Regions from separate parts of the Streptomyces sp. NPDC048277 genome, predicted to be linked through region 1. Evidence: riboswitches for the same ligand, from Rfam matches in the RefSeq annotation. Region 1 holds a riboswitch; each other region holds the start of a gene.
What was found. A riboswitch is a leader RNA that binds a small molecule or an ion and turns the genes downstream of it on or off. The one in region 1 is predicted to bind cobalamin.
Positions count from the first base shown of each region.

Region 2: linked by a shared signal. The riboswitch ahead of AB0D85_RS50245 (ABC transporter substrate-binding protein) and the one ahead of AB0D85_RS07465 (cobalamin biosynthesis protein) in region 1 are both predicted to bind cobalamin.
Region 3: linked by a shared signal. The riboswitch ahead of AB0D85_RS23375 (prenyltransferase/squalene oxidase repeat-containing protein) and the one ahead of AB0D85_RS07465 (cobalamin biosynthesis protein) in region 1 are both predicted to bind cobalamin.
Region 4: linked by a shared signal. The riboswitch ahead of metE (5-methyltetrahydropteroyltriglutamate--homocysteine S-methyltransferase) and the one ahead of AB0D85_RS07465 (cobalamin biosynthesis protein) in region 1 are both predicted to bind cobalamin.

Region 1 covers NZ_JBEZLQ010000002.1:606,498-613,502, forward strand. Annotated here, with positions in the region: gene cobN (cobaltochelatase subunit CobN) at 1-2,994, opposite strand, end outside; gene AB0D85_RS07460 (cobyric acid synthase) at 2,991-4,523, opposite strand; gene AB0D85_RS07465 (cobalamin biosynthesis protein) at 4,520-5,461, opposite strand; cobalamin riboswitch at 5,561-5,703, opposite strand; gene AB0D85_RS07470 (hypothetical protein) at 5,858-6,085, opposite strand; gene AB0D85_RS07475 (inorganic phosphate transporter) at 6,105-7,005, opposite strand, start outside.
Region 2 covers NZ_JBEZLQ010000050.1:9,115-16,119, forward strand. Annotated here, with positions in the region: gene AB0D85_RS50230 (aminotransferase class V-fold PLP-dependent enzyme) at 1-89, opposite strand, end outside; gene AB0D85_RS50235 (glucuronyl hydrolase) at 198-1,430, opposite strand; gene AB0D85_RS50240 (ATP-binding protein) at 1,570-2,460, opposite strand; cobalamin riboswitch at 2,516-2,693, shown strand; gene AB0D85_RS50245 (ABC transporter substrate-binding protein) at 2,748-3,803, shown strand; gene AB0D85_RS50250 (iron chelate uptake ABC transporter family permease subunit) at 3,800-4,813, shown strand; gene AB0D85_RS50255 (ABC transporter ATP-binding protein) at 4,810-5,637, shown strand; gene AB0D85_RS50260 ((2Fe-2S) ferredoxin domain-containing protein) at 5,618-6,007, shown strand; gene rpsN (30S ribosomal protein S14) at 6,130-6,435, opposite strand; gene rpmB (50S ribosomal protein L28) at 6,435-6,671, opposite strand; gene rpmG (50S ribosomal protein L33) at 6,746-6,910, shown strand; gene AB0D85_RS50280 (type B 50S ribosomal protein L31) at 6,916-7,005, shown strand, end outside.
Region 3 covers NZ_JBEZLQ010000010.1:311,371-318,375, forward strand. Annotated here, with positions in the region: gene AB0D85_RS23365 (CbiQ family ECF transporter T component) at 1-433, opposite strand, end outside; gene AB0D85_RS23370 (SCO2322 family protein) at 627-1,247, opposite strand; gene AB0D85_RS23375 (prenyltransferase/squalene oxidase repeat-containing protein) at 1,244-2,479, opposite strand; cobalamin riboswitch at 2,552-2,737, opposite strand; gene AB0D85_RS23380 (phosphotransferase) at 2,775-3,407, shown strand; gene AB0D85_RS23385 (hypothetical protein) at 3,519-4,550, opposite strand; gene AB0D85_RS23390 (XRE family transcriptional regulator) at 4,808-5,392, shown strand; gene AB0D85_RS23395 (FAD-dependent monooxygenase) at 5,432-6,850, shown strand; gene AB0D85_RS23400 (MBL fold metallo-hydrolase) at 6,911-7,005, opposite strand, start outside.
Region 4 covers NZ_JBEZLQ010000016.1:195,438-202,442, reverse strand. Annotated here, with positions in the region: gene AB0D85_RS31595 (hypothetical protein) at 1-498, opposite strand, end outside; gene AB0D85_RS31590 (DUF6204 family protein) at 732-1,091, opposite strand; gene AB0D85_RS31585 (histidine phosphatase family protein) at 1,166-1,717, opposite strand; gene metE (5-methyltetrahydropteroyltriglutamate--homocysteine S-methyltransferase) at 1,832-4,141, opposite strand; cobalamin riboswitch at 4,298-4,519, opposite strand; gene AB0D85_RS31575 (IclR family transcriptional regulator) at 4,518-5,261, opposite strand; gene mhpD (2-keto-4-pentenoate hydratase) at 5,336-6,133, shown strand; gene AB0D85_RS31565 (acetaldehyde dehydrogenase (acetylating)) at 6,130-7,005, shown strand, end outside.

The DNA.
Region 1 (7,005 bases):
CGCGTCGATCAGCGGCAGCAGCCCGGCCCCGTACGCCCCCGGCTTGGAGCCGAAGATACGGGCGGTCGCGCGCCGCCGGTCGCCGTGCTCGGCGGTGTCCTCGTCGGCGTGCGCCCGCACGTAGTTGGACTCCGCCGGTTCGTCCAGCTCGGCGACCTTGCGCACCGCGTCGTCGATCAGCCCGACCACGTGCGGGAACGCGTCCCGGAAGAAGCCGGAGATCCGGACGGTGACGTCGATGCGAGGCCGGCCCAGTTCCTCCAGGCCGATCACCTCGAAGCCGGTCACCCGGCGCGAGGCCTCGTCCCAGACCGGACGGCAGCCCAGCAGCGCCAGGATCTCCGCGATGTCGTCGCCCTGGGTGCGCATCGCGGACGTGCCCCACACCGTCAGGCCGACGGACTTCGGGTACTCGCCGGTGTCCTGGAGGTAGCGCTGCACGAGCGAGTCCGCGAGCGACTGGCCGACCTCCCAACTCAGCCGGGACGGAATGGCCTTGGGGTCGACCGAGTAGAAGTTCCGGCCGGTCGGGAGGACGTTGACCAGTCCGCGGGTGGGCGAGCCCGAGGGGCCCGCCGGGACGTAACCGCCGTCCAGGGCCTTCAGGATGTGCCCGATCTCGTCCGTGGTCCGGGCGAGGCGCGGTACGACCTCGTTGCACGCGAACTCCAACACCGCGACGGCATCGGGCAGTTCGGTACCGAGGACCTCCCGTACGATCGCGCGGCTCTCGGCGACGGCCCAGGCCCGCTGCTCCATGCCCTCCGCGACCCGGCGGCACAGCTGCTCCAGCAGGTCGATCGCGTCCGCCGCCGTCCGCGACGGACCCTCGACGAGATCCGACAGCTCGACCGGCACCTTCACCGGCGCCCCCGGCTCGGCCAGCAACTCCTTCTCGACCAGACCGAAATACGCGGCGAAGGCGGCGCGGAGCCCCGGCAGCGCGTTCGCCTGCCCGCCCCACACCTGCGAGGCCCGCAGCACGGCCAGCACCAGGTTCACCCGCGGCTCACCGACCGGGCCACCGCCCAGGATGTGCAGGCCGTCACGGATCTGCACGTCCTTGATCTCGCACAGATAGCCGTCGATGTGCATGACGAACGAGTCGAAGTCGTCGTCCTCCGGCTGCTCGTCCACGTGCAGGTCGTGATGCAGCTCGGCCGCCTTGACCAGCGTCCAGATCTGGGCGCGGACGGCCGGCGCCTTCGTCGGGTCCAGATCCGACACCAGCGCGTACTCGTCGAGCAGCTGCTCCAGCTTGGCCAGGTCGCCGTAGGTGTCGGCGCGGGCCATCGGCGGCACCAGGTGGTCGACGACGGTGGCGTGCCCGCGCCGCTTGGCCTGGGTGCCCTCGCCGGGGTCGTTGACGATGAACGGGTAGATCAGCGGCAGATCGCCGAGCACCGCGTCCGGCGCACAACCGGCGCTCAGGCCGAGGCCCTTGCCCGGCAGCCACTCCATCGTGCCGTGCTTGCCCATGTGCACGATCGCGTCCGCGCCGAAGGAGTTCTCCAGCCAGCGGTAGGCGGCCATGTAGTGGTGCGACGGCGGCATGTCCGGGTCGTGGTAGATCGCGATCGGGTTCTCCCCGAAGCCGCGCGGCGGCTGGATCATGACGACGGCGTTTCCGAACTGGAGCGAGGCGAGCACGATGTCGTCCCCGTCGACGTACAGGGAGCCCGGCGGCTCGCCCCACGCCTGCGTCATCGCGTCGCGCAGCTCGGGGTCGAGCTTCTCGAACCACGCCCGGTAGTCCGCCAGCGGCACCCGCGCGGGCGCGGCGGCCAGCTGATCCTCCGTCAGCCACTCCACGTCGTGCCCGCCGGCCTCGATGAGACGGTGGATCAACTCGTCGCCGCCGGAGGGGTATCCGGTGACGCCGTACCCGGCGTCCCGGAGCGCGTCCAGTACCCGGACCGCCGACGCGGGGGTGTCCAGGCCCACCGCGTTGCCCACCCGCGAATGCTTGGTCGGATACGCGGTGAAGACCAGCGCGACCCGCTTCTCCGCGTTCGGCTTGTGCCGCAACCTGGCGTGCCGTACGGCGATTCCGGCGACGCGTCCGGCCCGCTCGGGGTCGGCAACATACACCGGGACGTCGTCCGGACCCTGCTCCTTGAACGAGAACGGCACGGTGATCAGCCGTCCGTCGAACTCCGGGATCGCGACCTGCATCGCCGCGTCCATGGGGGAGAGGGCGGCGTCCGACTCGTCCCAGGCGGAGTGCGAGGAGGTGAGGCAAAGGCCTTGCAGGACAGGGATGTCGAGGTCGGCGAGGGCGCCGATGTCCCAGGCCTCCTCGTCGCCGCCGGCCGAGGCCTGCGACGCGTGGGTGCCGCCCGCGGCCAGCACGGTGGCCACCAGCGCGTCGGCCCCGGCGAGGATCTCGTACAGCCCGGCATCCGCCCCGCGCAGCGAACCGCAGTACACCGGAAGGGCGTTGGCGCCGTGCGCCTCGATCGCGTCGCACAGGGTGTCCACGAAGGCGGTGTTGCCGCTCAGTTCATGGGCCCGGTAGAAGAGCACGCCGACCGTGGGACGGCCCTCCTGGATCTCGTACGAGCCGTGCACCCCGAACTCGGGCATCTTCTGCGGCTCGACGAACCCCTCGCCGGTCAGCAGCACGGTGTCGGACAGGAACCGGGCCAGTTCGGTGAGGTTGGCGGGCCCGCCCTCGACCAGGTACCTGAGGGCCTCGGCCACCACGCCGGCCGGCACCGACGACTCGGCCATCAACTCGGCGTCCGGCACCGCCTCGCCGCCGAGCAGCACGGTCGGGATCCCGGCGGCCTTGAGCACGGCGAGCCCGTCCTCCCAGGCACGCCTGCCGCCGAGCAGCCGTACGACGGCGATGTCCGCGCCCTCGATGAGCGCGGGCAGTTCCGCCGTGACGTCGATGCGCGTCGGATTGCCGATCCGGTAGTCGGCACCGGAGGCGGCCCTGGCCGCCAGCAGATCGGTGTCGGCGGTCGACAACAACAACACTGTGCTCATGCGGGCGCTCCCGGTGGAATGAAAGGCAGTCCTTGCGGCGCGCCCGACTCGATGAGCCGCCAGAGCGCGTCCGTGTCCGCGTGCTGTTCGATCAGGTCGCCGAGCCGGTCGAGCTGCTCCTCGCGCAGCGCGGCGAAGGAGGTGTCGGGGGCCGGCACGAACCGGCGGCCCGCGGCGGCCGCCACCTCGCGCAGGAACGCCCGCCGGAAGCCGTCCGACTCCAGCGAGCCGTGCCAGTGGGTGCCCCAGGTCTGTCCGACCCGGCACCCGTCCAAGCTGTGTCCTCTGCCATCGGAGATGAACGCGTCGCCTCCGGTGACTTCGGCGACCCCGTGATGGATCTCGTACCCCGAGACCCGTTCACCGAGTGCCTCCCCCTCCGGCCGGGTAAGGATCTTCTCGGGGGCGAACCGGACCCTTAGGGGCAGCACCCCGAGGCCCTCGACCTGCCCCCGCCGGCTCTCGACGTCGTCCTCGATGTGCTCACCGAGGATCTGGAAGCCACCGCAGATACCGAGGACGGGCCGGTGTTCGGCGGCCCGGCGCCGCAGCGCGTCCGCGAGCCCGCGCTCCTGCAGCCACTCCAGGGCCCGGACCGTTCCCCGGGTCCCCGGAATCACGACGAGATCGGCGTCGGCGAGTTCCTCCGGCCGGTCCACGAACCGCACCACGACCCCGGGTTCGGCGGCCAGCGCGTCCACGTCCGTGAAGTTGGACATCAGGGGGATGGCACAGACGGCGACCCGCAGTACGTCCTCGCCGACGGGGGGCGCCGTGTTCGACTCCCGTACCGTCCCGCGCAGGGAGACCCGGAGCCCGTCCTCCTCGTCGATGCCGAGGCCGTGCCGGAAGGGGAGGACGCCGTACGTCCGCCGCCCGGTCAGCCCGTGCAGCATGTCGAGCCCGGGTTCCAGCAGGCTCACATCCCCCCGGAACTTGTTGACGAGGAACCCCGCGACGAACTCCTGGTCCTCCGGCGAGAGCAGCGCGACGGTCCCGAAGAAGGAGGCGAAGACGCCCCCGCGGTCGATGTCCCCCACGACCAGCACGGGGAGCCGCGCATTGCGCGCGATCCCCATGTTCACGATGTCGGTCCGGCGCAGGTTGATCTCCGCCGGACTGCCCGCCCCCTCACAGATCACCGCGTCATACGTGCCCCGCAACTCGGCGAGACAGTCGAGCACGGTCCCGAGCAGCTTCTGCTGCCGCCCGCCGTGATAGCCACGCGCACTCAGTTCGCCGACCGGCTTGCCGAGCAGGACGACCTGACTGCTCTGCTCGCCACCGGGCTTGAGCAGCACGGGGTTCATCAGCGCGGTCGGCTCGACCCGGCAGGCCTGCGCCTGCATGGCCTGCGCCCGCCCGATCTCGGCGCCCTCGCGCGTCACGAAGGAGTTGAGGGACATGTTCTGCGCCTTGAACGGCGCGACCTTCACACCCTGCCGCACCAGCCACCGGCAGATACCCGCGGTGACGACACTCTTGCCGGCGTCGGAGGTGGTACCGGCGACGAGGAGACCACCGTTCATGACGTACGTCCCTTCCCGACGAGGCGCGCGGCGACGGTCACGCCGAGCGCGAGCAGACCGACGCGACGGGACAGCCGTACCGCCCGCCGGATGTCCGCGACCTCCACGGCCCGCCCCTTCCGATTCAGCACGGGCCGGTGCTCGACCCGCCCCGCATACGACAACGTCCCCCCGAGCCGTACCCCCAGCGCGCCCGCGAACGACGCCTCCACGGGCCCGGCGTTGGGACTCGGATGCTTGGCCGCGTCGGCCCGCCAGGCCCGTACGGCGCCCCGGGCGTCACCGCCGGCGACCGTCGCCAGCACGGCCGTCAGCCGCGCCCCCGGCCACCCGGCCACGTCGTCCAGCCGCGCGGAAGCCCACCCGTACCGCCGGTACCGGGCCGACTTGTGCCCCACCATGGCGTCCAGGGTGTTGACGGCCCGGAACCCCACGAGCCCCGGCACGCCTGCCACGGCCCCCCACACCAGCGCCCCGACGACGGCGTCGCTGGTGTTCTCGGCGACGGACTCCACCACGGCCCGGGCGATCCCGTCGGCGTCCAGGGCCTGCGGATCCCGTCCGCACAGATGCGGCAGCCGGGCGCGGGCGGCCTCGACGTCACCCGCCTCCAGGGCACGCCCGATGACCCGGGCCTCGCGGGCGAGCGAAGTGCCCCCGACGACGGCCCAGGTGGCGGCGCCGGTGAGGGCGACGGAAGCGGCGGTGGACGGTCGTACGACCCGCTGGGCCAGGGCCCCCAGGGCCACGGCGCCGCCGGCGCACACGGCGGTGTGCAGCGCGCCCCACCCGCGGTGGTCCCGCCACAGCACCCGCTCCACGGCCCCGGCCGCCCGTCCGAACGCGGCGACCGGATGCCCCCGGCGCGGATCGCCGAGCAGCAGATCACCGAGAAGGCCGGCGGCGGCGCCGTACGCGAAGACGCGATCGGCACCCATCGGCTCAGCCGACCGCGGGGTCGGGTACGGGCCGGGTACTGCACCTCGAACGGCAGCCGCGCATGGCGTTGTGTCCTCACTCAGGGTGTCCGCGCCCTGGTTCGACGAGACCGGCGGTGAGAGTTCCTGGCTCCCGGGGATTGCTACCCCGGTGACAGTGGCGGGACCGCGCCGGATTCACACCGGCTTCCTCTCTTGCCGCCGTACATGGCTCCGGAAGTCCACCACGCCCCCGGAAGACCCGTCAACCTGCCGTTGACCTGTGCGGGGAGAGTGTGCGAAGGCCCACATCCGGTGGGCTGACGGTGGCTCATCGGGGCCCCTGGGACATGCCGAAGGCTCCTGACCCGACCATGTCGGACAGGAGCCTTGCCGGCCTCGGAGTTCCCGGCTGCGTCAGGCCTTCGCCACGATCAGGTGGATGCCGTACGCCACGGCCGCCGCGCAGCCCGCGAAGCAGACGTAGGCGGCGGTGACGGCCGGGGCCGCCGAGTTGCCCTGGGCCGTGGCGCGGGCGCGAGCCGAGAGGCCCTTGATGCCGAGGGTGAAGAGGGCCACGAGGCCCACGGTGGCCACGAGGCTGACGCCGAAGACGGAGCCGATGGCTGCCCAGTCGATGCTCATGTTGGTTCTTCCTCGGGGGTCAGACGGTGGCGGCCGGGTCGGTCGCGGGAGCGGCGGGGGAGGGGATCGTGGCGGTGAGGCCGTCGGTCACCGTGACCGCGGGCGGGGGCGTGACCGCGGCGATCGCCGCGGTGACCACGCCGGCCGGCTCCTCGGCGGCGGTGTCGTTGACGTTGCCGCTGTCCACGACCTCGCGGCGGGAGAGCTTCCAGATCGCGGCGCTGGAGGCCACCAGGAAGACGGCGACGACCGCCGTGCCCCAGTCCCCGAGTTCCGTCACGGACTCGGCGAGCGCGCCGACCAGCGCGGCCGCCGGGAGGGTGAGCAGCCAGGCGACGACCATGCGGGTCGCGGTGGACCAGCGGACCGTGCCGCCCTTGCGGCCCAGGCCCGCGCCCATCACGGAACCGGAGACGACATGCGTCGTGGAGAGGGAGAAGCCGAGGTGGGAGGAGGCCAGGATGGCGGTGGCCGCGCTGGTCTGGGCGGCGAAGCCCTGCTGCGGCTGAAGGTCGGTCAGGCCCTTGCCCATGGTGCGGATGATGCGCCAGCCGCCGATGTAGGTGCCGAGCGCGATGGCGAGACCGGCCGAGAGGATGACCCAGGTGGGAGGGTTCGAGCCGGGGGCGATGGAACCGCCCGCGATCAGCGCGAGCGTGATGATGCCCATCGTCTTCTGCGCGTCGTTGGTGCCGTGCGCGAGCGAGACCAGGCCGGCGGAGGCGATCTGGCCGGCGCGGTAGCCCTTGCGGGTCGCCTCGTCGTCGGCGTTCTTCGAGAGCGCGTAGGAGAAGCGGGTGGAGAGCATCGCCGCGAGGCCCGCGACCAGGGGAGCGGCCACGGCCGGCAGCAGGACCTTGGTGACGAGCACGTCGCCGTGGACGGCGCCGAACCCGGCCGAGGCGACGGTGGCGCCGACC
Region 2 (7,005 bases), on a different contig from region 1:
CCGAACTCACGCGCCCGCAGCTCCGCGAACCCGTCGGGACCGTCCTCTTCTTCGCCGCGTATGTGCCCGCTGCTGTCTGCCGTTTCCATCAGAGCCCCTCCGTAGAGAACTTCGACAACCGTAGCCACGTGCGGGTTCACCGCCGGGGCACGCTCGCCGACACTGCGCGAAAGGGCTCGGTCTGCCGGGTGTCCGGCTCAGGGGGTGGTGAGGTCGATGGCGTGGTGGAGGCTGTCGGGCCGGAGGATGCGGAGGATGGCTTCGAGGAGGTAGTAGTCGGCGTAGGGGAGGGAGACTTCGATGCCGTCTTCGGCGGGGCGGTTGCGGGTGCAGCGGGCGACGACGGCGTCCGCGCGGGCGGACCTGTCGGTGAGGCAGGTCTGGGTGAGTGCGGTCAGGATGCGCAGTGCGGTGGTGCGGTAGGGGCGGTGGCCGGTTGCGGCGGCGAGGTCGATGAGGCCGCAGGCCATGACGGCCGCGGCGGATGCGTCCTTGATGTCGTGGGGTTGCTGCGGTGCGCGGTAGTCCCAGACGGGGATGTGGTCGGGAGTGAGGGTGCCGATCGCGTAGTCGGCGAGCCGGGAGGCGGTGGCCAGGAACCCGGAGTCGGCGGTGCGGCGGTAGAGGGTGGTGAATCCGTAGATGCCCCAGGCCTGTCCGCGGGACCAGCAGGAGGTGGCGCTGTAGCCCTGGACGGTGCCGGGTCCGATGGGGACGCCGGTCGACGGGTCGACGTCGTAGACGTGCGGGGTGGAGCCGTCGGCACGGGGGAAGAGGTGCTGGGTGGTCCTGGCGTGTTCGACGGCGATGTCGAGGTAGGTGGTGTCGCCGGTCTGCTCGGTGGCGAAGAGGAGCAGATCGAGGTTCATCATCGTGTCGATGATGATGCGCCCGGCGTTGGTCGGGCTGTCCAGTGCGCCCCAGGCGCGGATGTAGCGGCCGTGGGGGTTGTAGCGGCGACTGAGGGTGCGGGCGGCCTGGACGGCGCCGTCGCGCCAGGTTGTGTCACCGGTCAGCCGCCATGCGGTGATCCAGGACGGGGTGAACAGGAAGCCCAGGTCGTGGGTGCTGGTGTCGTACTGGCGGGGGGCGAGTCCGCTGGCCGAGTCGAGGGCGAGGTCGCGGAAGAAGTCGTCCTTGGTGTGGAGCCAGCACATCCACAGCGTGCCGGGCCAGAATCCGCCGACCCAGCCGCCGTCCTGGGAGTAGACCCATTTCTCGAACTTGGTGGCGAGGGGGAACCCGTCCACGCCGGGTGCGACGGCGCGGACCTTGTCCGCGGCGTAGTCGGCCGCGGCGGTGAGGGCGTGCAGGGTGACGGCCGGCACCTGGCCGGTCCCTGTCTGGGCGTGCGCGGACGGAGGCGCGGAGGCGCAGGCGGCTGCGGCGCCGCCCACGGTGGCCAGCACGGCCCGCCGGGAGATGGACATGACTGCCTGCCTCTCCAACTGGACTGTGGTGCACGGGGGTTGGAGGAGTCTTGCATGCCACCCGACGGAATGTACATGCACGTGTTCAATATTCATGTATCTGAACCCGCGGGAGGGTGAGCCTGGATGTGTCGCCTCGTCAGGCGAATGAGAAGTGCGCCGCGGCCTCCGTGGGCGTGGCTCCTTGAAGGCGCCCGGGGACGTCGTGGACGGCGTCCGCGCCCTCGGCGCGCAGTTGGTCGGCCCCGGCGTGACGGGCCATGACCGCGGCGTAGGCGCGGACGTCCGCGGCGGTGACGTCGGTGCGGCCGCGCTCCGCGTGCTGTCGGAGAAGAGTGCCGAGGTCCGGGGTGAATCGCAGCATGGTCACCGGGGCGTGGAAGCGCCTGGCGATGGCGATGAGCCGGGTGCGTGCCTGTGGGGTGACGTTCGTGGACTCGGCGACCGCTGTGTGTCCTGCGGCGAGCCGGGCGGCGATCCTGCGGTCGCGTTCCTCGAAGATTCGCGCGTCCGCCGCGTCGGGGGCCACGTCGCCGGGTGAGGTACCGAGGAGTTCCGCGCGGATCTCGTCGCTGGAGACCACGGCGCCCTCGTCGATCCGGCCATGCGCGATCAGTGCCCGTACGAAGCTGGTCTTGCCGGAGGCCGGTGGGCCCACGAGGAGCACGAGTCCCGTCGGCACGCGCGTCGGCCCGGGGCCGCCCGGCGGGTGAGGTGCGAGGTACAGGCCGCCCGCGCAGTCCAGGGCCTCTTCCGCCGAGCCGGCCGGCAGACCGCTGGAGAGGATGTCGTCCCGGTAGCCGTCGCTGCCCGCGTCGTAGCGGGCGAAGCCCCAGGTGTGCAGGACGCCGGTGAAGCGCAGGCGGCACAGCGGCAGCCGCTCGCCGTCCCTCAACTCGCCGTCCACATAGGCGAATCCGGCTCGGAATCGGACGTGGACCCGGGTGAGTTGCGGCCAGTGCTCGGTCGCGTGGGCGTTGAGTTGCCGGCGCAGGTGGTACTGCATGGACTCGGGCGGGTTCTTCGGCACGGCCCCATCCTGCAGCCCCCGACCGGCCCTCCACGATCCGATCACGGGCCGATCTTGATAACCTCTCAGAGCCAGTCGTGCCACATCCGTGGTCAGGGAATCCGGTGCGAATCCGGAGCTGACGCGCAGCGGTGAGGGGGACGGGCGGGGTACGCATGCCACTGGGAGACCGGGAAGGCGCCCCGGCCGGACGAACCCGAGTCCGAAGACCTGCTGGCACCTTCGCGCCCCGGCGCGGAGGGACGACCGTAGGCCAGGCTCCGCGTACGAGCCCCGACCCCAAAGGCATGCCCGTGCTCCGCACCCCCGCCGTTCTGCGCACCCCGGCGCTTCTCCTCACCTCCGCCCTGCTGCTCACCGCCTGCGGCTCCTCCGGCGGCGACAACGACGCGAAGACAGGGCGGACCGCTGCCGCCGGATACCCGGTCACCCTCGACAACTGCGGTGACAAGGTCACCCTGAAGTCGGCCCCGAAGCGGGCCGTCTCCCTCAACCAGGGCACCACCGAGATCCTGCTCTCCCTCGGCCTGGCCGACCGCATGGCCGGTACGGCCACCTGGACCGACCCGGTGATGAAGGGCCTGGAGAAGGCCAACGCGTCCGTGCCGCGCCTCGCCGACAACAACCCCTCCTTCGAGAAGGTCCTGGACGCCGAACCCGACTTCGTCACCGCCTCGTTCGTCTCCACCCTCGGCACGGGCGGGGTCGCCACCCGCGAGCAGTTCGAGAAGCTGGGCGTGCCCACGTACGTCTCGCCGTCCGACTGCTCCGAGGGCAAGGACAACGACAGCGGCGGCGACGGATCGCGCTCCACACCCCTCACCCTCGACGCCGTGTACGGCGAGATACGCGATCTGGCCCGCGCCTTCGACGTCGAGAAGCGGGGCGAGACGCTCGTGGCTTCACTGGAGAAGCGGGTGAGCACGGCCACCGCCGGACTGCACGCCTCGGACGTGTCCCTCATGTACTGGTTCGCCAACTCCCAGTCGCCCTACCTGGCCGGTTGCTGCGGCGCGCCCGGCGCCATCACCCGTGCCGTCGGCGCGAAGAACGCGTTCGCCGACACCCACGACGAGTGGCCCCAGATCAGCTGGGAGACCGTCGCCGACCGCGACCCCGATGTCATCGTCATCGGCGACCTGACCCGCAAGCAGCAGACCGCGGAGACCGCGAAGGCGAAGATCCACTACCTGGAGACCAACCCCGCCACCCGCAATCTGACCGCAGTGAAGAAGAAGCGGTACGTCCTGCTGAGCGGGCAGGCCATGAACCCGTCCATCCGCACGGTCGAAGGGATCGAGAAGGTCGCAGCCGGTCTGCGTGACTTCGGGCTCGCCAAGTGAGCGTCCGTGCCCTGCTGTCGGCGGGCGGGGGCCTGCTCGCGCTGCTCGTGTCGATCGCCGTGGCGGTGACGATCGGCCCCGCCGACATCTCCACCGGTGACGTCTGGGCGTCCGTCGCGGCCCATCTCGGGCTCGGCGAGAGCACGTTGGCGCCGCTGCGGGACGGCATCGTGTGGAACCTGCGGATGCCGCGCACCCTGCTCGCCGCCGTGTGCGGGGCCGGACTCGCCGTGTGCGGCGCGGTCATGCAGTCGCTGCTGCGCAATCCGCTCGCCGACCCGTTCGTGCTCGGGGTCTCCTCCGGCGCGTCCACGGGAGCGGTCGCCGTCGTCGTACTCGGCGTGGGCGGAGGCGTCGTGTCGCTGTCGGCGGGCGCCTTCCTCGGCGCGCTGCTCTCCTTCGCCCTGGTGCTGCTGCTCAGCCACACCCTCGGCGGCAGCACCGACCGGGTGGTGCTGTCCGGCGTGGCCGCCATGCAGCTGTTCTCCGCGCTGACCTCCTTCATCGTGCTGACCTCCGCCGACGCCGAGACCACCCGGGGCGTCCTGTTCTGGCTGCTCGGCTCGCTGACCGGCGCGGACTGGGGGCAGGTGCTGCTGTGCGCCGTCGTGCTCGCCGTGGTCCTCACGGTGTGCCTCGGGTACGCCCGTACTCTGGACGCCTTCGCCTTCGGCGACGAGGCCGCCGCCGGACTCGGTGTCCATGTCGCCCGTACCCGCCTGGTCCTGCTCTCGGCGACCGCGCTGCTCACCGCCGCGCTGGTCAGCTGCGCGGGCGCGATCGGCTTCGTCGGTCTGGTCCTCCCGCACGTCACCCGCGCCCTGACCGGCGCCGGCCACGCTCGCCTCCTGCCGGTCACGGCCCTGACCGGGGCGGTCTTCCTGGTGTGGGTGGACACCCTGGCCCGAACCGTCCTCGACCCCCAGGAGGTCCCGGTGGGCGTGGTGACGTCCCTGATCGGCGTGCCGGCGTTCGTGGCCGTGCTCTACCGCGGACGGAGCAGGGCATGACCAGCCTCCACGCGGACGGTGTCGTACGGCGCTTGGGAGACAAGGTCGTCGTCGACTGCGTCACCCTCACCCTGCGCCCCGGCGACACCGTCGGCATCCTCGGCCCCAACGGCTCTGGAAAATCGACCCTGTTGAGGCTGCTGGCCGGGGTCCTCGCCCCCACCGCCGGAGTCGTCACCCTGGACGGCCGCCCGCTCACCGAGGTCGGCCGCCGTGCCACCGCCCGCCGTATCGCCACCGTGGCCCAGCACACCGACACCCAGACCGAACTGACCGTCCGAGACGTCGTCGCCCTCGGCCGCGTCCCGCACCGCCGCGCCTGGACACCCCCGACGACGGCCGACGCGGCAGCCGTCACCGAGGCCCTGCGGCGCACCGGACTGACCGACCGGGCCGGCCAGTCCTGGCACACCCTCTCCGGCGGCGAACGCCAGCGCACCCAGATCGCCCGCGCCCTCGCCCAGCAACCCCGCGAACTCCTCCTCGACGAACCCACCAACCACCTCGACATCCAGCACCAGCTCGACCTCCTGGAACTGATCGCCGGCCTGCCGGTCACCACCGTCATCGCCCTGCACGACCTCAACCTCGCCGCGATGTACTGCGACCGCCTGCTCGTCCTGCGCGAGGGCCGAGTCGTCGCGGAAGACACCCCGGCCGAGGTCCTGACACCCGCCCTCATCGAGCGGGTCTACGGCGTGCGGGCCGAGGTCACCCACGACCACGGCCACCCCGTGATCCGTTTCCTGCGCCCGGCCGCCCGGGACGGATCTCCCCCGAACCCCAAGAGGAGCGCGCCGAGCGATGCCCCGACGGCAACCTGAAGAACGACGTACCGAGCACACCCCCGCCGCACCGACACCCTGTCGCATCGTCGTCTGCCGGGACTGCTGCTGCGGAACCCGGAAAGTGTCCGGCATCGATCACGACAGGCAGGTCGCGCGTCTGGCCGAGAGCGCCCCCGTACGTGTCTCGGACTGCCTCGACGTGTGCGAACACGCCAACGTGATCGTCGTGCAGCCCTCCGCGGCCGCACGCGCCGCAGGCGCCCGCCCGGTCTGGCTCGGCCTCGTCAACGACCCGGACGCCACCGAGGACATCGCCGCCTGGGTTCAGGCCGGCGGCCCCGGCGTCGCCCCCTGCCCCGACATCCTCGGCCTCTACGTCTTCACACCGCCCCGGCGAACACGATGACCGGGACTTCGTAGTTCTGGCGCGGCGCTCCGAATGATCGGAGCCTGACCTGCCTTCTGCGCGTGTGCGCAGAGTCAGGCACAGGCGTCACGATCACCGCGAGAACATCGGGAACGTCCTGTTCACCAACTGCTCTTGGTCACGCCGGGGAGTTCGCCCGCGTGGGCCATTTCACGTACGCGGATGCGGGACAGGCCGAAGGCGCGCAGATGGCCGCGGGGACGGCCGTCCACGGAGTCGCGGTTGCGCAGGCGGGTGGCGCTGGCGTCGCGGGGCTGTCGGCGCAGTTCACGCTGAGCGGCGGCGCGTTCGTCGTCGGGTGTCCGGGGCGACGAGATGATCGCCTTCAACTCGGCACGGCGCGCTGAGTACCGGGCCACGACGAGGCGCCGCTGCTCATTTTTCGCGATCTTGCTCTGCTTCGCCATCAGACCTTCCCTCCCCGGGCGCGGATGCGGGCCACGGCCGCCTCGATGCCGATCGTGTCGACGGTCTTGACGCCCTTGGCGGAGAGAGTGAGCCGGACATGGCGACCTTCGCTCGGCAGCCAGTAACGCTTGTGCTGGATGTTGGGGTCGAAGCGGCGCTTGGAACGCCGGTGCGAGTGCGAGATCTGATGGCCGAAGCAGGGCCGGCGGCCGGTGAGTTGGCAGTGGGCGGACATGTTTCCTCCTTGCGTGGTGGCCACACGGTAGCCGTAAATGAAAATGAAAATCAATCTCCTGTATGGTGTCGTCCATGGCCCGTAACGAACTGCGCCCGATCATCAGGCTGAGGTCCACCGCCGGCACCGGCTACACCTACGTGACCCGCAAGAACCGCCGTAACAACCCCGACCGGCTGACCCTGCGCAAGTACGACCCGGTCGCCGGCCGGCACGTCGACTTCCGAGAGGAGCGCTGAACGCCATGAAGCCCGGAATCCACCCGGAGTACCGGCCGGTCGTCTTTCGCGACCGCGCCGCCGACTACGCCTTCCTCACCCGGTCGACGGCCACC
Region 3 (7,005 bases), on a different contig from region 1:
GGGCGACGACCACGGCCACGCCCAGCTCGTACAGGGCGCCGGGGAGCGACTTGAGGAGCCGGGCCGGGTTGGCGAGCGCGTTCGCGGCGCCGACGCAGATCAACAGGGCGGCGATCCTGAGGCCGTCGTAGAAGGTGAAGACCAGCGCCTCGGCGGTGACCCTGCCGCCGAGCCGGATGCCCTGGGCCCAGTGCGGGAGGGGCACTTCGGGGAGGGTGAGGAGGGTGTGCGCACCGGGGACGGGCGAGCCGAGGACGACGGTGAAGGCGAGCCGGACGAGGAGCACGGCGAGGGCGAGCCTGGCGAAGGCGGAGTACGCGCGGGGCTGCTGCGCTCGGCCGCGGCAGGTGGCCACGACGTACCCGGTGACCGTGATGAGGAGGGCGAGAAGGAGGGGGTTGGTGGTACGGGACGCGGCAGCACCGAGGGACAGGGACCAGAGCCACCAGGCGCCGGGGTGGACAGCGGAGCGGCGCCGGTGCCGGGGGAGTTCCGCTCGCCCGCGCTTGCAGGGCGCCGCTGTGCAACCGGCGTGAGTGCAGCGCCCCGTAAGGGGCGCGGGGCTGAGACATATGCGGCTCCGCCGCGTGGGCGCGACCAGCCCCCACGTACCCGCACTGTGACGATCACGCATTCTTCCGCCGCCGTGCCTGCCAGAACGCCCCCGCAGCCAGCACCACGACCACCCCCGCCCCGGCCAGCAGCCCCACCGACGGCCCGCTGCCCGGCGTACCGTCCGTCTTCGCCGCCACCTTCTCCCCGCACCCCGTCTCGGGATACCCGGCGATCGCGCACAGCAACGCGTTCGTGTCGTACCGCAACGGCTTCGCCACCGCGGCCAGCGCCTCCGCCGACGTCGCGTCCCCGGTCACCACCGCGCACGCCGTCCGGCCCGCCGGCGGCTTCTCGCCGGACGGCGCGTCCGCCGTCGTACCGAAGTCGATGACCAGGGCGACCCGCTTCTTCCCCCGCACCGCGGGCGTGTCCGCGCAGATCGTGGCGAAGTCCGCCGTCCCGCGAGGCCGCGACGCGTCCGCCGAGTCCTCGCTCACCGCGAAGCGGAACCCCTCCACCGCACCGTCGGCGGGCTGCGCCGTCGAGGGGCCCTGCGTGGCGTACGTCCAGCGCGAGCCGTCCCGCTCCCAGAAGGACCAGTAGCGATAGCCGGCGGCCTGGGCCGGTCCCGCGGACTCCCAGACCAGGAGCGCGGTCACGAGCAGCAGCGCGGCCCGGCGGACGGCGGTCACAGCTGCCGCTGCTTCCGGCGGCCGCTGAACAGGAAGCCGATGCCGACGCCGGCGACGAGCCCCGTGCCGACGATCCACCAGACGCTGGTGCCGGACTTCTGCCCCGACTTCTGTCCCGACTTCTTCCCCTGCTGCTCCTCGGTGTGCTGCGCGGCTGCCGCCGGGGCCGGTCCCGTCGCGTTGAGCGCCGTCACCAGGTTGGTACCGCCGAAGTCGCGCGGGTCCGCGCCCATCGCGTGCGCCGCGAAGACCAGCTCGGCGTAGGCCGCGGGCCCGCTCTGCTTCGCCCACGGCGTGGCGTGGGCCTCCAGCCAGGCGTACGGCTTCTTCGCCTGCGCGGTCCAGCCCTGGGCCGCCAGTGCCACCACCGCGTCGGCGGTGTTGCCGTAGTCCGGCTGGGGCTTGGCACCGGCGAGCGCGGAGACGAGGTGCCCCTGGCCGGACATGGCGTCCGCGAGGTACGCCGCTCCGTTGCGTGCCACCTCCGCCGGGGTGAGCGCCTTGTCGGAGTTGGCGCAGACGTAGCCCTCCACCGGGGCCTTGCCGGCCGTCGTCACGAATCCCTTGCCGAGGGCGCCGAGCACCCCGGCGGCCGTCGCGTCCGCGTTGGCGGACAGTTTGCCGTCCTTGCCCGGCTGGTAGGCGAGGCCGCCGCCACTGTCCTGGTCACAGGGGATGGACCACGTGGCGAGCAGGCCGTACGGCGTCCGGTCCGCGCTCTCGTCGGCCGCCGTGAGCGCGCCGACGACCACGCCGGTGGAGTTGGTGTCGCTGGGCATGCCCGCGGCGTAGCCCCAGCCGCCGTCCTTGTTCTGCCGCGCCTTCAGCCAGGTCACGGCCTTGCGTACGGCGTCGTCGTGCCCGCCGACCGCCTTCAGTGCCTGTACGGCGGCGGCCGTGCTGTTCGTGTCGACGGTCACCTTGGCGTCACAGGCGGCCGTCGGCTCGGCGCGGAACGCGGCGAACGAGCCGTTCGCGCACTGCTGCCCGGCCAGCCAGTCCACCGCCTTCCCCGCCGGGGTCACCCCGACCGTGCGCTGGGCGAGCAGCGCGAGCGACTGGCGCCAGACGCCGTCGTACCGGGGGTCCGTGCTGCCGTACAGCCCCGACGGGAGCACCGCCGAGGCGGACGGGGACGGGGCGTCGGCGGCCAGCGCGGTCATCGCGGGTGCGGCGGCGCCGATGACGGCGGTGGCGGCCAGCACCGCGGCGCTGCGGCGGAGCACGTTCATGGTCGGCGGGTGCCTCTCCCTGTGGGGGAGCCGGGCAGCACGGGACACCCCGGCGGCTCGGCTCCGTAAACCTCGACGGTGCCGTGCGACGGCGGGTGCCGGCGCACATGAGCCGATCAACGTCCCGGACGGGGCGGTCCGGCTCACCGTCGGTACGACGGCTCACGGTTGCGGGTCAGCGCCGGTTTTGCACCGGCTTCCCCCCGTACGGGTGATGACGACCCGGCTACTTTACCGGCCGTCAACAGGAAGCTGGGAGGCGGCTGTGCGAAGACCGCTTCGTTATGGTCACGCCATGACGGGGAGACTGCTCGGCTCGGGCCGCTCGGCCGACGTGTACGAGATCGACGAGGCGTGGGTGCTGCGCCGTGACCGCGACGGCTGGGGGGACGCGGCCGCCGAGGGTGCGCTGATGACGTACGTACGGGAGCACGGATACCCGGCGCCCCGGGTGCGGCTCTCCGGGTCCCGTACCGACCTGGTCATGGAGCGGCTGACGGGGCCGACCATGCTGGCGGCGCTCCTCGCGGGCGAGCTGGGCGCACAGGAGGGCGGTGCGCTGCTCGCCTCGCTGCTCCGGCGGCTGCACGCCGTACCCGGGCGGGACCCGGCCGACGCCGGCTCACGCGTCCTGCATCTCGACCTGCATCCGGACAACGTGATGCTGACCCCCGACGGACCGAGGGTCATCGACTGGTCCAACGCCGAGAACGGACCGCCCGGCCTCGACTGGGCCATGTCCGCGGTGATCCTCGCCCAGGTCGCGGTGGACGAACTGCCGTTGGCCCGTGCGCTGCTGGTGGCCCTGCGGCGGCGTGCGGCCAATCCGACGATGAGCCGTCGCGAGATCGAACTGCTCGGTGAGGCCGAGAAGTTGGTACGTCGGCTGGCGGGGTTCCAGTCCGGTGGGGTTCGGCAGCGCCCCTAAGGGGCGCTGGGGGTACCCCCAGCCGAAGGCTGGGGGAGGAACTGCGCGACCGGCCACGACGGTGCCGCAGGGGATCGACGGCAGCGGCGCGCGGTATCCGAAGCGGCGCGCTCAGGCCGCGGTCGCGAAGGGAACGACCGTGGCGGACAGGTGGCGGGCCATGCGGCGCAGGGTGTCGTCGCAGGCGGCCGGGGTGTCGCCGACCGCCGCCCAGAGGGCGAGGCGGTCGGCGGTGGTGGCGTGGGGGCCGGCGGTGACCTGGTTGCCGGTGTGCTGGGTGAGGATCATGCGGTCGGCGCCGGGTTCGCGGGCCGCGTCGGGGGAGAGGTCCAGGTGTTCGAGGCGGCCGGTGGCGGCCGGGTAGGCGAACTGGATCGCGGCCGCCCGCTGCCGGGTGGGCGTGGTGTCGGGCAGTTCGCCGGTGGCCAGCGCGGCCGCGGCCTGTGCGAGGTCGACGCCGGTGGCCCGTCTGACCAGGAGCGGGATCAGGTCGCCGGGCAGCCGCGGGGTGACGTCGGTGACCCGGGGGCCGCGGTCGGTGAGCCGCAGGCCGATGTGCAGGACGCCCCGGGTGACACCGAGGGCGTGCACGGTGCGGTCGACGGCCAGGCGCAGGAAACGGTTGTGCAGCAGCCCGTCGTGGGCGTGCACGGTGTGCCGCAGCGGCTGCCGGGCGGGCGCCGGGCCCAGGGTCGTCCGGGTGAGCGCGGCGATGCGGATCTCGCCGTCCAGGACGACCGTCTCGGCGCAGACGCGGGGCGGACCGGGGTCGTCGACGGGGACGGTGCCGCCGGTCAGCAGCGCGCGCAGCGCGGCCGGGTCGGCGCAGACGGCGGCCGTGGCGAGGGAGGTGCCGGGCAGCCCCAACTGCCCGGCGATCCTGGCGGCGGCGACCGTGTACTCGCCCGAACAGGTCAGCACACCGCGGACCCGGTGCCGGGCGGCGAACCGCACCACCGCCGATGCCGTCGCCCCGTCCTTGCCGGGGTCCGCCGCGAGGTGACCGTCCAGGTGCGGACGTGCCCAGTCGGGCGGCGCGGCGTCCACCAGCACCACCGGGCGGGCCGCCGCGATGCGCGTCAGCACGAACTCGTCGTACTCGCACCGGCGACCGGCCCCGAGGAGCAGGACAGGCTGCGACATCGGTTCGCCTCACCTTCTGGGGAGGAGGCGGGGCGGCTGGTCGCCCCCGATGCCGCTCCCCCATGGGCGGCGCCCGGGGCGGGTCGGTTCGACCGTGGCCTGGCGACGTGATCCTTTCCTGTCGGACCGTCACATGTCAACGATTGCTGCCCAATTCCGCAGTGGTCCTTGTCATGTCTGGTGGGTGACACGGGTGATTCGATAGCCTCGCGTCTGCTCGGCGAACCGACCAACGACGCGTGTCCAGGGGGACCTTGGTGAGTGACGCCCATGCCCCGCTGACCGGCGTGCTGTCCCGGCTCGGGGAGCTGACCGGACGCCCCGGCAGGCTGTCCGAGGCACTGGACGTGGCCGACCTGTCGTACCGCACCGGGATCCCGGTCGGGACCGTCGCCGAACTCCTCGCCGGCCGCGCCGCACCCGAGGTGGAGCTCGCCGAACGGGTGCGGCAGCGGCTGGACTTCATCCGCGAGAACCGGCGCAGACCGGACGGCAAGCGGTACTCCCTGGGCGAGCTCGCGGCCATCGCCGGCACCAGCAGGCAGTGGCTGAGCGAGTGGCGCAAGAGCGGCCTGCCGAGCCTCGAACACACCGACCGGCTACGGCGGTTCTTCGGCCTGCCGGCCGGCTTCTTCACCGCCGACGAACCCGAGGCGCTGTACGAGGCGCTCCAGCCGGTGCTGCAGGGCCTGGAGGCCCAGGCCGACCCGCTCTCCCGGCTGCGCGAGAGCGGCCTGGTCCGGCTCGCCGCCCGTGCCCCGCAGATGAACCCCCGGCAGCTCGCCACGCTCGCCGACCTGGCGGAGATGATCATCACCTCCGAGGGCGCGGCAGCCAACTGAGCCTTGAAACGTCCGAGCACCCGGAAGGTCTCAGCACCCATGCCTGACAGAGCAACCGCAGCGGGCCGTCGTACCGCGATCGTCATCGGCGGCAGCACCGCAGGACTGCTCACCGCCTCGGTCCTCGCCACCCGCTTCCACGAGGTGACGGTCGTCGAGGCCGACCGGCTGCCCGCGGGCCCCGAACCCCGCAAGGGCCTGCCGCAGGCCCGGCACGCCCATCTCCTGTGGTCCGGGGGCGTGGCCGCCCTGGAGGACCTGCTCCCGGGCATCACCGGCGAACTGGTCGGCAAGGGCGCCGCGTTGATCGACGTGATGAAGGACCTGGTGAGCAAGGCGCCGTCGGGGCAGTGGTTCCGGCGGTTCACCGACTCCCGGCACAGCATGATCGTGTGCAGCCGGGACCTGCTGGACGCGGTGGTCCGCGCGGACGTGCTCGGCCGGCGGGGAGTGACGCTGCGGGACGGCATCCGGGTGGCGGGCCTGGTGGGCGACCGCGACCGGGTGACCGGGATACGCCTGCCGGACGGGAGCGGACCGGGCGTCCTCCACGCCGACCTGGTGATCGACGCGAGCGGCCGGGCCTCCCGGACGCCGGCCTGGCTCACGGAGCTGGGCCTGCCGCCGGTCGTGGAGCGTGTCGTGGACGCCGGGGTGGCCTACGCCAGCCGCGTCTACGAGGCCCCGCCCGCGACGACCGCCCTGCCCCGCTACCCGGTCGTGAACGTCCAGGCCGACCCGCGCAACGCCCCCGGCCGCGGCGGGATCCTGATCCCCGTCGAGGGCGGCCGCTGGCTGGTCACGGTCTCCGGCACCCGGGGCGGCCGGCCGACCGCGGACCCGGCCGAGTTCGGGCACTTCGCGCTGACCGGCCTGAAGGACCCGATCATCGGCCGGCTGATCGCCGACGCCAAGCCGCTGACCGACCCGGTGACCACCCGCAGCACCGCCAACCGCCGCCGCTACTACGAGAACGCCCCCGCCTGGCCGGAGGGGTTCGCGGTGGTCGGCGACGCGGTCGCCGGCTACAACCCGGTCTACGGCCACGGCCTCTCGGTCGCCGCGCAGAGCGCCCTCGCGGTCCGCGAGGTCCTCGGCGGACACGGGGCGGACGCTCGGGGCACGGCCCGCCGCATCCAGCGCGCGGTGGCCCGGCCGGTGGGCAACGCGTGGAACCTGGCGGTGGGACAGGACGCGTACTACCCGGGCGCGGCACCGCAGCCGCCGACGGCGGTGGAACGCCTGCTCACGGCGTACGTCGACAAGGCGGTGGCGGCGGGCTCGGAGAACCCGCGCGCGCTGCACGGCCTGCTGGACGTGATGAGCCTGTCGACACCGCCGACCCGCCTGTTCGCGCCCGACATGCTCTGGAACATCTTCTTCGGGGGCCGCAAGGGCCCGCTGCGGGAGGCCCCGCTGTCGGCGGCGGAGCGGGCAGCGGCGGGACTGGAGGAGTAAGCGAGCCGAAGGGCCCGCAAAGGGACGCTCAGCAGGGGGCGGCGCCCCCTGCTGAGCGGATCACACCGCCACGTACGTGACCGGCTCGCTCCCTGTCACCGGCTCCACCCGGCCCAGTTTCACCAGGCGCCGTAGATGGGCCTCGGCCTCCGAGA
Region 4 (7,005 bases), on a different contig from region 1:
CACCTCGGTGCCCGCGTCGGTCTCGCCGATCACCTTGGTGACCTTGGCGAGCAGCCCGTCCGGGGCGCCGGGCGCGGGGGCGCTGGCGATGACGTCACCGACGGCGGCCTGCTGGGAGGCGGCCGAGGCCGACGCCGAGGGACTGGCGGAGACGGTCGGGGAGGGCGAACTCGGTGAATCCCCCGCTCCTGCCCTTCTCCCCTTTTCTCCCTTGTCCGCCTTGGATATGACGGCCCGTCGGGTCTTGCTGTCGTACGAGCTGACGCTGAGCGTGGTGCGGTGGGCCGGCCGGCCCGAACCCGCCGAACCGGCGGCCGCGGTCGCGGTGGCGGCGGGTGCGGCGGCGACGGCGAGTGCCCGGCCGTCCGTGCGGGCGGCGGCCGTGGTGTCGTCGGAGACCCGGGCGGTCTCCTGGGCGCGGTCCCCGGCGGAGGTCTGGTGGTGCGGGGCGGAGCAGCCGGCGGAGAGGAGGAGGGCGGTCACGGCGAAGGCGGGCATGAGGGCATGCCCGTGCCTCGTGCGTCTGCGCAAGGTCAGTCCTGAGGGTGGGGGGTGACGAAGAGACACCGATCAGGGCTACCGGCGGGTAGTACTGGCCGGTAACTCGGTGTGGTCCCGAGCATGCCACGCCCGCACACACCTGGCCTCCATAAACCGGCCACATCCCAACGTGACCTGAACCACGGCGACTTCAGGCCGCCGTGGCCGTTTCGGGGAGGCTCCGGAAGAGGTCAGTCCTGCTGCTGCGCGGCCGCGCGGCGCTGCCGCTTGCTCAGCGGTGCCTGGGAGAGGTCCTCCGCGCTGGACCTGAGGTTCTTGTAGCCGTACCCGCGCTCGGTGAGCCACGTCCGGGCCGCCTCCTCGGCGCGCTCGGTCGCCTCCAGGATGTCCTCCTCTTCCTCCCCGGTGTCCAGGAAACGGAAGGTGAAGGCCGGGCGGGCGGCGATGTCGTAGGTGAGGTGGCCCTCGGGTGTGAAGGCCGCGCGCAGCACGTCGTGGTCGGCGGCCCGGGACAGCAGTTCGGCGCGCTGATCGGTGCCGAGGCCGTCGAAGACGCCGCGGACGGTGACGCGGAAGGTGCGGGTGGTCATGCGTGGACCCTAGGCACAGCGGGGCGCGCCACTCCACCGTATTTCCGGCGCTCCGCCGGAGGCTCCCCGAGCGGCTAGCCGCCCACCTGGCCGAGCCGCAGGTTCCAGCGTCCGGACCCGCCCGTGACCTCCGTCGCCGCCAGCGGCGGCACGTCCACGCGCCAGAACGCCGTCTCGGGCGCCCCGAGCGCGTGCAGCACCACGGCCCGTACGACCTCCGGCTCCACCACGGCGACCGTCCTGCCCGTCGTCCTGCCCGTCAGGTCCAGCCACTCGGTGACCCGCGCGCGGAACTCCCGTACCGACTCGCCCCCGTGGGGCGCGGCCCCCGGGTCGGACAGCCACCGGACCAGCGCCTCGGGCTCGGCGGCGCCGACCTCCTCCAGCGTCCGGCCCCGCCAACGTCCCGCGTCCAGGCCGGACAACGCGAGTTCCGCCGAGGCGTCGAGCCCCAGCGCCGCGGCCGTCTCCCGGCAGCGCACGCTGGGGGAGCAGACCGCCCGCCCGGCGCCCGGCAGGGACAGCGCCACCGCCTCGGGGTTCTCGATCGAGTCACCGTCGTCGAAGCGGGCCCGCCGCAGGGAAGGAGTGATCGCCGGGGCTATCAGGATGACTCGGCAGGTCACGGGGTGGTTCCTCCTAGGTCGTCCAGGGCCGTCCAGGGCCGTCCGGGGCCGTGCACCGGGTCCGGGTGCAGGACGCGCACGACAGTACGCCGTCCGGCACCCGGACCAGGGCCGCTACAGCTCCGCGCGCACCTCCCGCGCCGCCGCGACCAGGTTCTCCAGGGACGCCCGCACCTCGGGCCAGCCACGGGTCTTCAGCCCGCAGTCGGGGTTCACCCAGAGCCGTTCCGCGGGGATGGCCGCCAGGCCGGTCCGCACCAGGGCGGCAGCCTCGGCCGCGCTCGGCACCCGGGGCGAGTGGATGTCGTAGACACCGGGGCCGGCCTCGCGCGGATAGCCGTGGGCGGCGAGTTCACGGGCGACCTGCATGTGCGAGCGGGCCGCCTCCAGGCTGATGACGTCCGCGTCGAGGTCGTCGATGGTCCGGATGATGTCACCGAACTCGGCGTAGCACATGTGCGTGTGGATCTGGGTGTCCGGCCGCACCCCACCGGTCGTCAGGCGGAACGCCTCGGTCGCCCACGCGAGGTAGGCGGCCCGGTCGGCGGCCCGCAGGGGCAGGGTCTCGCGCAGTGCGGGTTCGTCCACCTGGATGACGGAAGTCCCGGCGGCCTCCAGGTCGTTGACCTCGTCGCGCAGGGCCAGGGCGACCTGGCGGGCGGTGTCGCCGAGGGGCTGGTCGTCGCGCACGAACGACCAGGCCAGCATGGTCACCGGGCCGGTCAGCATGCCCTTGACCGGGCGGTCGGTGAGGGACTGGGCGTACGACGTCCAGCGCACCGTCATCGGCTCGGGACGGGAGATGTCGCCGGCCAGGATCGGCGGCCGGACGTACCGGGTGCCGTACGACTGTACCCAGCCGTGCCGGGTGGCGAGGTAGCCGGTGAGCTGCTCGGCGAAGTACTGGACCATGTCGTTGCGTTCGGGCTCCCCGTGCACCAGGACGTCCAGACCGGCCTTCTCCTGGAAGGAGATCACCTCGCCGATCTCCGCCTTGATGCGCTCCTCGTAACCGGCCGTGCCGATCCGGCCCGCCCGCAGATCCGCTCGGGCGGCGCGCAGTTCGCCGGTCTGCGGGAACGAGCCGATGGTGGTTGTGGGCAGCAACGGCAGCCGGAGATGGGCGCGTTGGGCGGCGGCGCGTTCACGGTACGGATAGGAGCGGCGGGCGTCGAACGCGGTGACGGCGGCCGCGCGGGCCCGGACGGCGGGGTCGTGGGTGATCGGTGAACCCGCCCGGGAGGCCAGGTCGGCGCGGTTGGCGGCGAGTTCGGCCGCGATGGTGTCGGTGCCCCGGTCGAGGCCCCTGGCGAGGGTGACGATCTCGGCGGTCTTCTGCTTCGCGAAGGCCAGCCAGCGCAGGATCTGCGGTTCGATGTCCCGTTCGGCCGCCGCGTCCAGCGGCACATGGAGAAGGGAGCAGGAGGCGGCGACGTCGACGCGGTCGGCGAGGCCCAGCAGGGTGCCGAGGGTGGCGAGGGACGCGGACAGGTCGTTGACCCAGATGTTGCGGCCGTTGACGACCCCGGCGACCAGCCGCTTGCCGGGCAGCCCGCCGACGGCGGCGAGGTCGTCGAGGTTGACCGCGCCGGCCTCGGTGAAGTCCAGGGCCAGCCCCTCCACCGGGGCTTGGGCGAGGACGGGCAGGGCCCCACCGAGCCGGTCGAAGTAGGAGGCGACCAGCAGCTTGGGCCGGTCGGTGAGGGCGCCGAGGTCACGGTAGGCGCGGGCGGCGGCGTTCAGTTCGGCCGGGGTGCGGTCCTGGACCAGCGCGGGCTCGTCGAGCTGCACCCACTCGGCGCCGGCCGCCCGCAGATCGGCGAGCACCTCGGCGTACACCGGCAGCAGCCGGTCGAGGAGGGTGAGCGGGTCGAAGCCGGCGGCCACGCCGGGCGCCGGCTTGGCGAGCAGCAGATAGGTGACGGGGCCGACCAGGACGGGCCGGGCGGCGAGACCCAGGGCGAGGGCCTCCTTCAGCTCGGCGACCTGCTTCGCCGAGTCGGCCGCGAACGCCGTGTCCGGGCCCAACTCCGGTACCAAGTAGTGGTAGTTGGTGTCGAACCACTTCGTCATCTCCAGCGGCGCGGTGTCCTGGGTGCCGCGGGCCATGGCGAAGTAGCCGTCGAGGGCGTCGGCGTCGACGGCGTTCCGGTGCCGCTCAGGGATCGCGCCGACCATGACGGTGGTGTCGAGGACGTGGTCGTAGTACGAGAAGTCACCGGTCGGCACCTCGTGGATGCCGGCCCCGGCGAGCTGCCGCCAGGTGCGGCGGCGGAGTTCGGCGGCGGTGGCACGCAGGGCGTCGGCGGTGACCCGGCCCTGCCAGTATCCCTCGATCGCCTTCTTCAGTTCCCGGGCGGGCCCCTGGCGGGGGTAGCCGTACACGGTGGCCCGGGCTGCCGCGGCTGCGGACTTGCTGGTCACGGAGATCTCCTTCGCGAGATGAATCCCTGAGATCCCGGACGACGGGACGAGAGCGCGAAGGGGCGACGAACCGAACGGCAACGGCCGTACGCGACCGTCCGTCCGATGTGTGCGCCGACCCGCCCTCGAGGTCACCGGGATGTCCGCGCACGAGTGGTTCGCGCACGGGCAGTTGGCAGGTCTTCGGACTCGCGGGCACGCCCTCCCTCCGGAGGACACCTACTGACCGTCGCTTCCCAGCCCCTGTACGTCGGGGCCAGTGCGTATGACGGCGTTCGTTCCCACTCACCGCTGCGGGGCAGTCCCGGATTCCCACCGGGTTCCCTCTTACGACGTCCCGTCTGGAGGACGGGACGAACCAGCTGCGGGGGCCAGCCTAGCGCGCCCTCTCAGAGGTGCGGGGAACCGTCCGCAGTGCCCGTGACAGGCCCAGTGCCGCCGTCCGCACCGCGGGGGCGAGCTGCGCCGGGCGGAAGCGGCCGCACGGCACCGCCACCGACAGCGCGGCCACCGCGGTCGGCCCGTCGAAAACCGGCGCCGCGATGCAGCTGACGCCCGGCGCGGCCTCTTCCTCCTCGTAGGCGAGGCCCGCGACCTGGGCCTGTTCGACGGCCGTGCGCAGCCGGGCGGGGTCGGTGATCGAGTGCGCGGTGAGCCGGGGGAGCGGGGCGGCCAGCACCTCCTCGACCAGTTCGGCGCCCGAGAACGCCAGCAGGGCCTTGCCGACCCCGGTGCAGGTCAGCGGGAGCCGGCCGCCGATCCGGGACGGCAGCCGCAGTACGTCGTGGCCGTGGATGCGCTCGACGTAGACCACCTCGTGGCCCTCGCGCACCCCCAGGTGCACGGTCTCGCGCGTGGCCTCGAAGAGGTCCTGGAGGAACGGCAGCGCGGCCTCGCGCAGATCGTGCCGGCGCGGCACCAGCGACCCCAGCTCGAACAGCGTCCCGCCCAGCCGGTAGCTCTCCGCGTCCCGCTCCAGCAGGCCGAGCCGGACCAGGTCGGCACAGAGCCGGAACACGGTCGTCTTCGGGAGCCCGGTCCGCGCCGCCAGTTCCGTCAGGCGGAACGCACCGCCGTTCGGGCGGTAGCACTCCAGGACTGCCACTGCCTTGTCGAGCATATTGCCCTGAGAGCTGTTCCGTGTCATGGAACATATTTTGCCGCACTCCCCAGCACACACCTATACCTGTCGGCATGAACACCGACCTCGTGACCAAGGTGGCCGACGTCCTGGCCGACGCCGTGCGCACCGGCACCCCCTGTGCCCCGGTCCGCGCGCTGCTTCCCGAGGGCGACATCGAGACCGCGTACGCGGTGCAGCGGCTGCACGTCGAGCGGGGTGTGGCCGCCGGCCGGCGGCTCGTGGGCCGCAAGATCGGGCTGACCTCGCCCGCCGTGCAGCGCCAGCTCGGGGTCGGCCGGCCCGACTTCGGGGCGCTGTTCGCGGACATGGCGGTCGGCGAGGGCGAGCCGGTCGCGGCCGGCCGGCTGCTGCAGCCCAAGGTCGAGGCCGAGGTCGCCCTGGTCCTGGCCGCCGATCTGCCGCACCGCGACCCCACCGTCGCCGACCTGCTGCGGGCCACCGCCTTCGCGCTGCCCGCGCTGGAGATCGTGGACAGCCGGATCGCCGACTGGGACATCACCATCGTCGACACCGTCGCCGACAACGCCTCCTGCGGCCTGTTCGTCCTCGGCGGCACACCCGTTCCGCTGGACCGCGTCGACCTGCGCGGGGTCCGGATGACGCTGGCCAGGAACGGCGAGACCGTCTCCCGGGGCACCGGCGCCGACTGCCTCGGCAGCCCGCTCACCGCCGCCCGCTGGCTCGCCGCCACCCTCGCCGCGCACGGCGACCCGCTGCGGGCCGGCGACATCGTCCTGACCGGCGCGCTCGGCCCGATGGCGGCCGCCGCCGGGGGCGACGAGTTCACCGCACACATCGAAGGCCTCGGCACGGTCGGGGTCACGTTCGCCACCGAGGGAGCAGCATGACCACCAAGGTCGCCGTCATCGGGTCCGGGAACATCGGCACCGACCTGATGATCAAGATCCTGCGGCTCTCCGAGAGCCTGGAGATCGCCGCCATGGCCGGCATCGACCCGGACTCCGACGGACTGGCCCGCGCCCGCCGCCTGAAGGTGGCCACCACCCACGAGGGCGTGGACGGCCTGGTCGCCCTGGACGCCTTCGAGGACGTCTCGATCGTCTTCGACGCCACCTCCGCGGGCGCCCACCGCCGCCACGACGAGGTGCTGCGCGCCCTGGGCCGCAGGGTCGTCGACCTCACCCCGGCCGCGCTCGGCCCGTACGTCGTCCCGCCCGTCAACGGCGACGCCCACCTCGACGCCCCCAACGTCAACATGGTCACCTGCGGCGGCCAGGCCACCATCCCGATCGTCGCCGCCGTGCACGCGGTCACCCCCGTCCACTACGGCGAGATCGTCGCCTCGATCTCGTCCCGCTCCGCCGGGCCCGGCACCCGCGCCAACATCGACGAGTTCACCGAGACCACCTCCGCCGCCATCGAGAAGGTCGGCGGCGCGGCCCGCGGCAAGGCGATCATCGTGCTCAACCCGGCCGAACCGCCGCTGATCATGCGGGACACCGTGCACTGCCTGGTCGGCGACTGCGACGACGCGGCAGTGACGGCCTCGGTGGAGGAGATGGTCGCGCGCGTGCAGACGTACGTCCCCGGCTACCGCCTCAAGCAGAAGGTGCAGTTCGAACGGGTCGCCGCCGACGATCCCCTGAGCACCCTGGCCCCCGGCGGCGACGCCGTGAAGGTGTCCGTCTTCCTGGAGGTGGAGGGCGCCGCCCACTACCTGCCCGCCTACGCGGGCAACCTCGACATCATGACCTCGGCC